Regions from separate parts of the Candidatus Enterococcus mansonii genome, predicted to be linked through region 1. Evidence: riboswitches for the same ligand, from Rfam matches in the RefSeq annotation. Region 1 holds a riboswitch; the other holds the start of a gene.
What was found. A riboswitch is a leader RNA that binds a small molecule or an ion and turns the genes downstream of it on or off. The one in region 1 is predicted to bind magnesium.
Positions count from the first base shown of each region.

Region 1 (5,281 bases):
CTCGGGAATTTTTGCATGTGTATCGAAACTGTCCACTGTATTAAATAAATGCGTCCATTCTGGCGTTTGCATTGGTAAATCTGTCGCAGAGCCGCCGCATAAAATACATACATCGATATCCTTTTTTTTAGACTTAAGTTCCTCCATGGTAAACGCTTGTCCGCCTTCTGTTTGAACCGTTTCAGGTGCTCTTCTTGTAAAGATACCTACTAATGCCATATCTTTATTTTGTTTAATCCCACGTTCAACACCACGTCCCAGGTTCCCATACCCGATAATTGCTACTCTTATCATACTTACATTCCTCCACTTCTATGCATCAAATTATACCAAATGGAAAAGTCATTTGACAATCGCAAGTTGTAGAAGCAGACCTTTTTGCAAAGAAAATAGTCTCTTGTTTTACTCCTAGTAGTTAGTATCCTGATTGTTCTTTGTTAAAATGGAAATTTTTCCGTTGGCATCTATTTTCTGCAGCAAAACATAGGAAAGGTTTACCCAGGAAAAACTCAACAGAAATCCTCCAAGCACATCACTAGGATAGTGAACCCTTAAATAGATTCGACCCAATCCAATCAAAAGGACATATACGACTAAGCCAATGTTTAACATTTGATACTTTTTTGGATCATTTGAATACACGGTTTGTATAACTAACATAATCGAAGATGCCAAACACATCGCTAATAAAGAGTGACCACTAGGAAAACTGTAAGAAGCCCTTTCAGCAAGTTGTTCTACATTAGGCCTCGTTCGTGCAATAGTTTGTTTCAGTATAAAACCTAAAGCACTGACGACAAACACATTACTACTCAGCCAAATGGCTAATATCCTATAGTTATTTCTAAAAAGCATCACTGAAACAATTAAACTGACTATAGTGATTGGAATAATCGTTGCTGTTTTCGCAAGTATATTCACTAGATTAGTAATCACTCCATCAGGTTTCCAAGTGAATTGATATATAGAAAAATCCAAGTGAATAAACCCTGGTACGTTAGCAACAACTAAAAAAGTAAGTAATGAAAATAGTACAATACTTATAATCGCAGGGGTAAATTTTTGTCTTTTCAAAGCATTCATCCTTCCATTTCTAAATCATTAAACTTGCTTACCTTATGACCAGATGCATTCATTGCAAAAGAAAAAAGCCAAACATTTTTTCCCAAGATGTTTGACTTTTCACCCATCTCATCGTCTGAGTTTTAGCACTATACAACGTAAAGAAAAATTCTTAGCTATTTTATGAAAAGCCTTAATTCGACAATTCCTGTTTTACACATTGGCGTCTTTCGACGTTTCTGCGCAATAGCCTATGTTTGTATAGGAGCCTCACCTAACAAGGTTATTTATTTATTCATTTTATTTATAATAACGATGGAAATATAATTTTTCAAGTTATTTTAAGACTCTTTATTTTTTCTTAAATTAAAGCAAATGTTCATGCGAGCAAATTACAGATAAGCATTGGAAGCAAAAGTAATTCCTGTAGAAATAAAAAAAGAACTCATCAATGTTGCTTTTTGATGAGCACTTTTTTTATTTTTTTACTCAGTTAACTCTTCAAACTGTGAGTTATAAAGTGATGCATAGTAACCACCTTGAGCAAGTAATTCTTCATGTGTTCCTTGTTCTTTGATATCGCCGTCTTGCATATAAAGAATTTTATCTGCATCTTTAATCGTTGACAAACGGTGTGCGATAACAAATGATGTCCGACCCGCCATTAAATTATTCATCGCCCCTTGGATTAAACCTTCTGTGCGAGTATCGACAGATGATGTTGCTTCATCTAAAATCAAGATCGGTTTGTCTGCCAAAATAGCACGAGCAATCGTCAATAATTGTTTTTGGCCTTGAGAGATATTTGATGATTCTTCATTTAATTCCATGTTATAGCCGCCAGGTAATGTTTGGATAAAGTGGTGAACATGAGCAGCTTTTGCCGCTTCGTATACTTCCTCATCCGTTGCATCAAGACGACCATAACGAAGATTTTCCATGATAGTTCCTTTAAATAACCAAGTATCTTGTAAAACCATTCCAATATTTTTACGAAGGTCTTCACGATTAAAGTCTTTGATATTATGACCATCGATTTTAATGGCTCCAGATGTTACATCGTAAAAACGCATCAATAATTTAACCATCGTTGTTTTACCTGCTCCAGTTGGACCAACAATCGCTACAGTTTGACCAGGATCAACATGGGAACTAAAATCGTTGATAATAATTTTTTCTGGTGTATAACCAAAACGAACATGTTCAAAGTCTACCATGCCTTTTGCTTTATCAATTTTAACTGGATTTTCAACAGTTTGTTCTTCTTCATCCTCACCAAGGAATTCAAAGACACGTTCCGCAGCTGCTGCCATTGATTGAAGTAAATTAGATACTTGAGCCAACTGAGCGATTGGTTGAGTTAAGTTACGAACGTATTGGATGAACGCTTGAATGTCCCCAACAGTAATTGAGCCATTGTACGCCATGATTCCACCAAAGATTGCAACAGCTACGTAACCAAGATTTCCAACAAAGTTCATGATTGGCTGCATCAAGCCAGAAAGAAATTGAGATTTCCAAGCAGATTTGAATAACACATCATTTTGTTCTTTAAATTCTTTAAGGGCGTTTTCTTCATCGTTAAATAAACGGACGATAGTATAACCGCCAATTGTTTCTTCGACTTTCCCATTGATCACGCCAAGATATTCTTGTTGGGTTTTAAAGTATTTTTGCGAGTTTTTCACAACGATCATAATTAAAATCATTGAAATTGGTACGATCAAAATAGCGATACCAGTCATTTTTACTGAGATCGATAACATCATGACAATAACTCCGATAATTGTAAATGTAGAAGTAATCAATTGTGTAATGGATTGGTTCAATGATTGTCCAAGTGTGTCTACATCATTTGTGATTCTTGACAATACTTCACCCGTTGTTCTACTTTCAAAGTAATTCATCGGCATACGATTGATTTTTTCTGAGATTTCTTTACGCATTCGGTACGTAATTTTTTGAGAAATGGTTGACATGATCCAACCTTGAATGATTCCAAATAAGGAAGCAACCAGATAAAGACCTAGCATGAATAATAATATCCCGCCAATTTTTTCAAAATCAATGCCGCCAGTTCCTTGATATTTTTTGATCAAGCCATTAAATAATTCTGTAATTGCTTTTGATAAGATTTTAGGTCCCCAAATATTAAAAATAGTTGAGGCAATTGCAAAGATTATTACAAAGAAAACAGGAATTTTATATGCGCCAAGATAGGACAATAATTTTTTCAATGTTCCTTTAAAATCTTTGGCTTTTTCTACTGGAGCAATATGTCCTCCAGGTCCGCCACCACGACCGCCGCGAGGGCGATGTTGTTTTTGTTCTGCCATTATTCTCGCTCCTCCTTACTCCGCTTCTTCAATGCCTAATTCATCATTGCTTAATTGTGATTGGGCAATTTCTTGATAAACTTTTGACGATTGCATCAATTCTTCGTGTGTCCCATGCCCTACTACCCGACCTTCGTTTAGTACGATAATATTATCTGCATGAAGGATTGTAGAGATTTTTTGGGCGACGATGATTTGAGTAGCTCCTTTGATATTTTCAGATAGTGCTTTGCGCAATGCAACATCTGTTTTATTATCTAAAGCTGAAAATGAGTCGTCAAAAATTAATATTTTAGGATCTTTGGCTAAGGCACGAGCGATAGATAGACGTTGTTTTTGTCCGCCAGAAACATTGGTTCCGCCTTGAGAAATTTCTCGGTCATAGCCTTTTTCATTTGAATCGATAAATTCTTCGGCTTGTGCAATTTTAGCAGCTTTTTTCATTTGTTCATCTGAAATATCCCCATCACCAAATTTGATATTTGAAGCAATATCTCCAGAGAATAAGATCCCTTTTTGGGGCACAAATCCAATAATCTCATGTAGTTTATGCAAACTCATTTCACGAATATCGATGCCATCAATGGTGATTCTTCCACCTGTTACGTCAAAAAGACGTGGAATCAAATTGACAATTGTTGATTTTCCAGAACCCGTTGAACCAATCAAAGCAGTCGTTTGACCTGGTTTAGCTACCAAATTTATATGGTGTAAAACATCTTCATCAGCATCTCCGTAACGGAATTCTACTGCTTCAAATTTTACTTCACCTTTAAATTCATGGTCATCTTTAGGCTGGTTTGGATCTTTAATTGTTGGTACCGTGTTAAGAACTTCTTCTACACGACCAGCAGCAACGTTAGCACGAGGCAAAATAATGGAAACCATAGATAACATCATAAATGCCATGACAATCATCATCGTGTATGTGATAAAAGCCATCATATCTCCAACTTGAAGCTGTCCTTTGTCCATATTATGTCCGCCGACCCAAACGATTAAAACAGAAATACCATTCATCATCAACATCATAACAGGCATCATAATAGACATTGCTCGGTTAACAAATAATTGAGTTTTCATCAAGTTTGTATTAGCCGTGTCAAAACGTTTTTCTTCAAATTTTTCACGAGAAAATGCGCGAATCACTGGCAGACCAGTAATAATTTCACGAGAAACTAGGTTCACTCGATCGACTAAATTTTGTAAGGCTTTAAATTTAGGCATGGTCGTCAACAATAAGGTCATCACTAGGACTAAGACTGCAACTACAGCCACTCCAACAATCCATCCCATACCTGTTCCTGTTTTATATACATTGTAGATACCGCCAATCCCAAGAATTGGGGCATATAAAACGATACGCATGATCATGACGATTCCCATTTGCATTTGTTGAATATCGTTTGTATTACGAGTAATCAATGAAGCGGGGGAGAATTTCTCCATTTCTGTATTTGAAAATTGCAATGTTCGCTCGTATTGACCAACACGTAAATTTCGTGCAACAGATGCAGCCACTAAGGATGCAATCAATCCAACAATGATTGCTGCAACTGCTGAAACAAGCGTTAATAGAAGCATTTTTGTTCCTGTTTTGATCATATAATCTGTTTGTATTTGTTTTGTATTCATGTCTAGTGCTTTGTATTCAGCCAATGTCAATTGAATACCTACAGTTTTTATTGAATCCGCGCCTAGATCCCCTAAGCTTTTTTTAGTTTCTTTGCGAGCAGCTTCAACTTTAGCTGGTATTTCGTCGCTCTTTGTTTTAATTAATTCTGCTAATGCGTTGGCTTCTGCGCCCTTAGCTTGGGCTTGAGCAGCTAACTCTTGAGCTTTGGCACCTTGTTCTGTTGCTACAGTAATATCTGTTGCAGAAG
Region 1 is NZ_NGLE02000001.1:375,900-381,180, forward strand. It holds gene A5880_RS01805 (diaminopimelate dehydrogenase) at 1-294, opposite strand, end outside; gene A5880_RS01810 (phosphatase PAP2 family protein) at 409-1,074, opposite strand; M-box (ykoK) riboswitch at 1,184-1,351, opposite strand; gene A5880_RS01815 (ABC transporter ATP-binding protein) at 1,548-3,398, opposite strand; gene A5880_RS01820 (ABC transporter ATP-binding protein) at 3,414-5,281, opposite strand, start outside.

Region 2 (5,281 bases), 490 kb from region 1:
GAAGTAATTTCTTTTTCACTACCATTTTTTAGGTTTAGACCAGCGATGATTCCTTCAATTTTTTCTTCAGCAGCACTACCTTGTAATTGTACTTTATTTGATTTGTCTTGGTATTGTGCTTTGATAGTTCCATTTGCATTCACTTGATATTGGAATTGTACTTGTGTACCATTTGTGTAATTTACTTGTACTTCTAATTTTTTTAAGTCTGATTTTTCAGCAGGTACTTCCACTTCAGGAGTCTCAGTTTCTGGTGTCTCTACTTCAGGTACTTCTACTTCTGGCACTTCCACTTCAGGAACTTCAACCTCAGGTGCTTCAGTTTCTGGCACATAGTATGATTGTAAACCGAATTCTGCTTTTACATATCCTTTAGTAATTAGGATAACTTTAAGATGTAAATCTTTTTGATACGTCATTTTTTGTAGTAAACTTACTGATTTGTAGTAATTTTTACTGAAATCTCTGGCGATCACAGTCGCTTGTGATTTACTGTATCCAGCAGCTTCCCATGTACTTGTTTTCGCTAATTCATTGTAAACAGATGATACATTTGAACTTGTTAATGATAACCCTGTGTGTGCTAAGATATCTGCTTTATTGAATAAAGTGACTGTCTTGTTGTAATTTGATTCTACGACTGTTGCTGCGTTTGCATGGCTTGATACCATTCCTAAACTTGCCGAACATAAACTAATTGTTAAAACTGCAACCATCATACCTTTAAAAAATTTCATAAAAAATTCCTCCTCTTATTTACTACTGTTTTATAAATAGTAGCTTGCCTATATTATTATCTGAAAAAAATATAAAGTAAATACATATTAGTGATTTCTAATAATTTTAAATATATTTTAATTATATTTATATGTTATGTAGTACAGTTATGTTTATTTTTCTATCTTATTTTAGGATAATATTTGATATAATAAAGTGAATGAACTAGATGTTTGGAAAGGATTTGTAAGCATGAAAGCAGTAAAAATTGCGAAAAAGGTCAACTTATTAGATGGAGGGTGTAATGCATGTGGAATCATCGAAGATGTGAGCTATACATTAACGTATGATGAACAAGCCATTCCATTAGATGAGTTGAACGTTAATACATTAGTTACGGCGATTGTCTTAAAAAATGGATTTAAACGTGAATATGAATCTGATGTTTTAGATGATTATATTTTATATAAAAAAGATAATCATCAAATTAGACTCAAAGAAGAATATGACTATTTGATTTATTCAACTGCTCAAACAAAGCTTGAAACAAAAGATCAAATAATTGATAATAAAGTGCTAGTAAAAAAAGTAAATGAAATTCTTACAACTATTTTTGTGTTGGATGAGGTTTCATTTAGCTTTATTTAAGGTGGAATGGTATGGGACCTTATGCAGAATTTGGTATTATTGAAGCATTTGATAAAAAGAACATGTACCATAAATATGAACCAGAGAAGTATCACTGTATCAAAATCCCTGATGATGCAATTAACCGATAGTGGGCTGATTTGTCATTAATTGAAACCTATTTTTGCGTATCCAACCAAAAAGAGAGAGGACTGGATCGCTGGGGAATAACGATAATTTCACCAGCATCCGTGCCTGCTTTTTATGATGTGATTATAAAAGATAAGAAAAACTATGACCAATTTTATATAACGGAATTGTCTAAGTTGCTTCTTAAAGCAATCGATGAAAATAAATATCTGATTCATTATGGTGTATGACAAAAGAATCAGGACACTCTTTTTTATTATAGTTGAAAAAGCTCAGAAGTCGTTATTTTTTCAAAACGTTCTTCTGAATCAGAGGGTTCTTCATTGTGATCGTAAACGAACAACTTAAATGCCTCTGTTTTTGGAATTCGCTGAAAGGTTTCACTGGTTGTAAAAAGAACGAGTTGTTCACAAAGCCAGTCAAGAGTGGTCTGGATGTCTTCGTCTTCTTCAACCCAATCATCAAATAAATGGATTGAAGCAAAACGTTGCTCCTCGTCCCAATCTTTCGAATGATACTTCATTTCAGCTAATTGTTGTTCTTTGTAGCCTTTGTCAGCGTAGTAGTTTGTAGTCTCTTCCCAGCGCTCTGTGGTATTCAAGCAAAGGTTGATTTCACCTTCTTGGTAAATAGTGCAATCTAAAGCAAACGCATAAAATGTTTCATCAGAATGATCCAATAAAAAATTATCAATACGATCGATTAGAAAATTAAAAAAGAATTCTTGTTGAATTTCTAAAAAATTTTTCATAAATACCTCCTCCAACTATTTGGTCTTCTACACATTGAAACAGATATGCTAAAAAAAGTCCATCTAAAGTTTTTAATGCTAGTAGAAGATGTATAAACAACTTGTTTATTTAAGAAATACTAAAGATTACCATACCCATTTAATTGTCTAATTTCATCCAGTAATGCGAATATAATGATAATTCTTTTAATAATCTGTTTTTTATCTAGCGCAATTTAGGCAAAATTTAATTTGACTTTATTATGCTTATTGCTTATAGTGTAAAATGAATTAAATACTTGTTAGGTGAGGCTCCTATATAAACACAGGCTACTGCTCAGAAATGTCGAAAGACAGGCACGGGTAGGACAAAAATCGTCGAATTAAGGCGGTTTTCAAAGTAGCTAAAAGCAGACGCTTTTTACGTTATATAGTGCTAAAACTCAACGAAGAGAAGAACTAGGTAAGTCGAAAACAAGTGATAGTTATCACAGTTCTGATACCCAGTAATCTAATCCCTTCGCTGAGTCATCTTGGTGAAGGGATTTTCTTGTACAAGTATACATTTGCGTTTTGGAAAGGAATTCACAATGAAAAAATCGTCAAAAATAATTACTATTACCCTGTTATCGATTCTTCTTGTGGTAGTTAGTATTGGGTGCTATGCGGCAATCTCATTTCAACAAGCAAAAGAAAAAAGTGAGTCACAATTGTCTAATAAAAATCAAAATTTTACTGGAGATGAACAAACGAGTGACAAAGAATTAACGGTGATGGTCATCGGGAATGATTCTAGAGACGATGATGAAGATCAAGGTCGTTCGGATACATTGATGGTGGCTCATTATGATGGGAAAATGAAGCAGCCTAGATTGATTTCTATTATGCGAGATAGTTACGTAACGATTCCTAATTATGGTTTAGACAAGATAAATGCGGCTTATGCTTACGGTGGCGCACAATTGACAAAAGAAGTGTTAAATACAAGCTTTGGGTTACCGATTAATTATTATCTAGTCATGGATTTTAAAGAATTTAGTGCAATCATCGACGAACTCTATCCAAAAGGTGTAACAATTGATGCTGAAAAAGATATCAATTTAGATGGTGTGGATATTACTAAGGGAAAACAAACGCTTCATGGAAATAGCCTATTGCAATATGCTCGTTTCAGAATGGATGAAGAGGGTGATTTTGGTCGTATCAGACGTCAGCAACAAGTGATGGACGCATTGATCAATCAGTCGAAAGATTTGATCCCAATCTGGGAATTACCTCAAGTTGCCGGAAAACTAGTAGGAAAAATCGATACGAATGTACCTACGAGCTTACTGATTGATTTAGCAAAAGATTTCTTGTCAGGCAAAGTCAAATCATTAGAATCACTTTCAGTTCCTGTACAAGGCTCTTGGGACTTTAATGATAATACGGAATCAGGAAGTGTTCTTGAAATCGACGAGCAAAAAAATGCTGAAGCAATTCAAGCATTTATGAAAAGTAAATAAAGTTGGAAAATAGATTTCATCCTAAGTTGATCAGACTTAGTTAGATGAGTCTATTTTTTTTGAAAAGGCGAAAGGATGAATTTCCTTATTGATTATGCTATTCTTGAAGAAAACGTTTTATATAATTGGAAAGAAGGCTTAATTATGAAAGTTGTGATTATCGGGGCTTCTTTTGCTGGGGTGTCAGCGGCTTTGGCAATAAGAAAAAAACATCCTGCAGCGGAAATTCATTTAATTGAGAAACAATCGACAATCGGCTATTTACCAGGCGGAATCAATCTTTATTTCAATAAAACGATTGGCCCAATCGAAGAAGCACAATTTATTTCAGAGCAACAATTAAAAAAGTGCACTATTCAATTATTATTAGCTGCAACAGTCGTTAAGATAGATTCAAAGCGACAGATGGTAATATATGAAAAACAAGCGGAGGACTTTTGTATTTCATTCGATAAATTGATTTTAGCTACCGGCGCAAGTCAGTGGTCTCAAAAAATTTTAGGTAGTGATTCGGAGAAAGTGTTAAAATATAAATTTTTACCTGGCGTTTTAAAAGCAATCGAACAACTCAAAAATAGCCAAAAAGTGGCCTTGATCGGTGGTGGTCAGATAGGGGCTGAGGCAGCAGATATGCTGTTAAAACAAGGCAAAGAGGTTCATCTTTTCGAGCAAATGGATTATTTATTATTTAAGTATTTTGATCGGGAAATGATCCGGCCTGTCCAAGAGGAAATGGCGCTAAAAGGGATTATTTTTCACTTTGAAGAGACCGTCGAAAAGATTGTTGATAGCGATCAAGGACTAAGAATTGAAAGTAAAATGACTAAGCTAGACTGTGATAGTGCTGTGTTTGCTATGAATGTTCGACCGGATTTAGCCTATCTAGACGAGCATATCCAAGTACATACTGATCGAACGGTTTATGTGAATGAGTATTTACAAACATCACAGGCGAATATTTTTGCAATTGGTGATTGTATTCAAGTACCTTACAGTTTATCTAACGAATCTTTTTATATTCCTTTAGTGAATAATGCTGTTCGAACAGGTCTTGTGGTGGCGCAAAACCTTGTGGAAAATACAACACCGTTTGTTGGGGCAATTCGAACGATTGGTACCAAGCTTGTCGATTATTATGTAGCAAGTACGGGGTTGACTGAGGCTGAGGGACTATTTTATGATCAACCGATCGGTGTTTCTCATGTGGAACAAAAAAGTGCCCTCTTTTTAGGTGGTGAGATAATTTATGGAAAAATTATTTTTGAAAAAGAAAGCCATCGAATCTTAGGTGCACAATTGGTTTCCAAAGCGAATATTTTAGAAAAAATCAATACACTTGCCTTAAGTATTCAAATGGGGCAAACATTAGAAGAATTATATCAGAAAGATTATTTATATCATCCGTATTTTTCAACAATTTTGGATATCACAAATCAATTAGGGTTTGAAGGATTGTGGAGTGAAGCAAATGAAAATTGAAGAGTTACTGGATAAAAAAGAAGCGCGGGAAGTGAGTATTTTAAAAAAAGTGATTCTAGCTGGCGGTCGGATT
Region 2 is NZ_NGLE02000001.1:869,421-874,701, reverse strand. It holds gene A5880_RS04120 (YusW family protein) at 1-737, opposite strand, end outside; gene A5880_RS04115 (DUF4809 family protein) at 970-1,365, shown strand; gene A5880_RS04110 (hypothetical protein) at 1,506-1,724, shown strand; gene A5880_RS04105 (DUF4303 domain-containing protein) at 1,751-2,245, opposite strand; M-box (ykoK) riboswitch at 2,516-2,685, shown strand; gene A5880_RS04100 (LCP family protein) at 2,815-3,729, shown strand; gene A5880_RS04095 (FAD-dependent oxidoreductase) at 3,874-5,208, shown strand; gene A5880_RS04090 (helix-turn-helix domain-containing protein) at 5,198-5,281, shown strand, end outside.
Region 2: another riboswitch for magnesium. It lies ahead of A5880_RS04100 (LCP family protein); the one in region 1 lies ahead of A5880_RS01810 (phosphatase PAP2 family protein).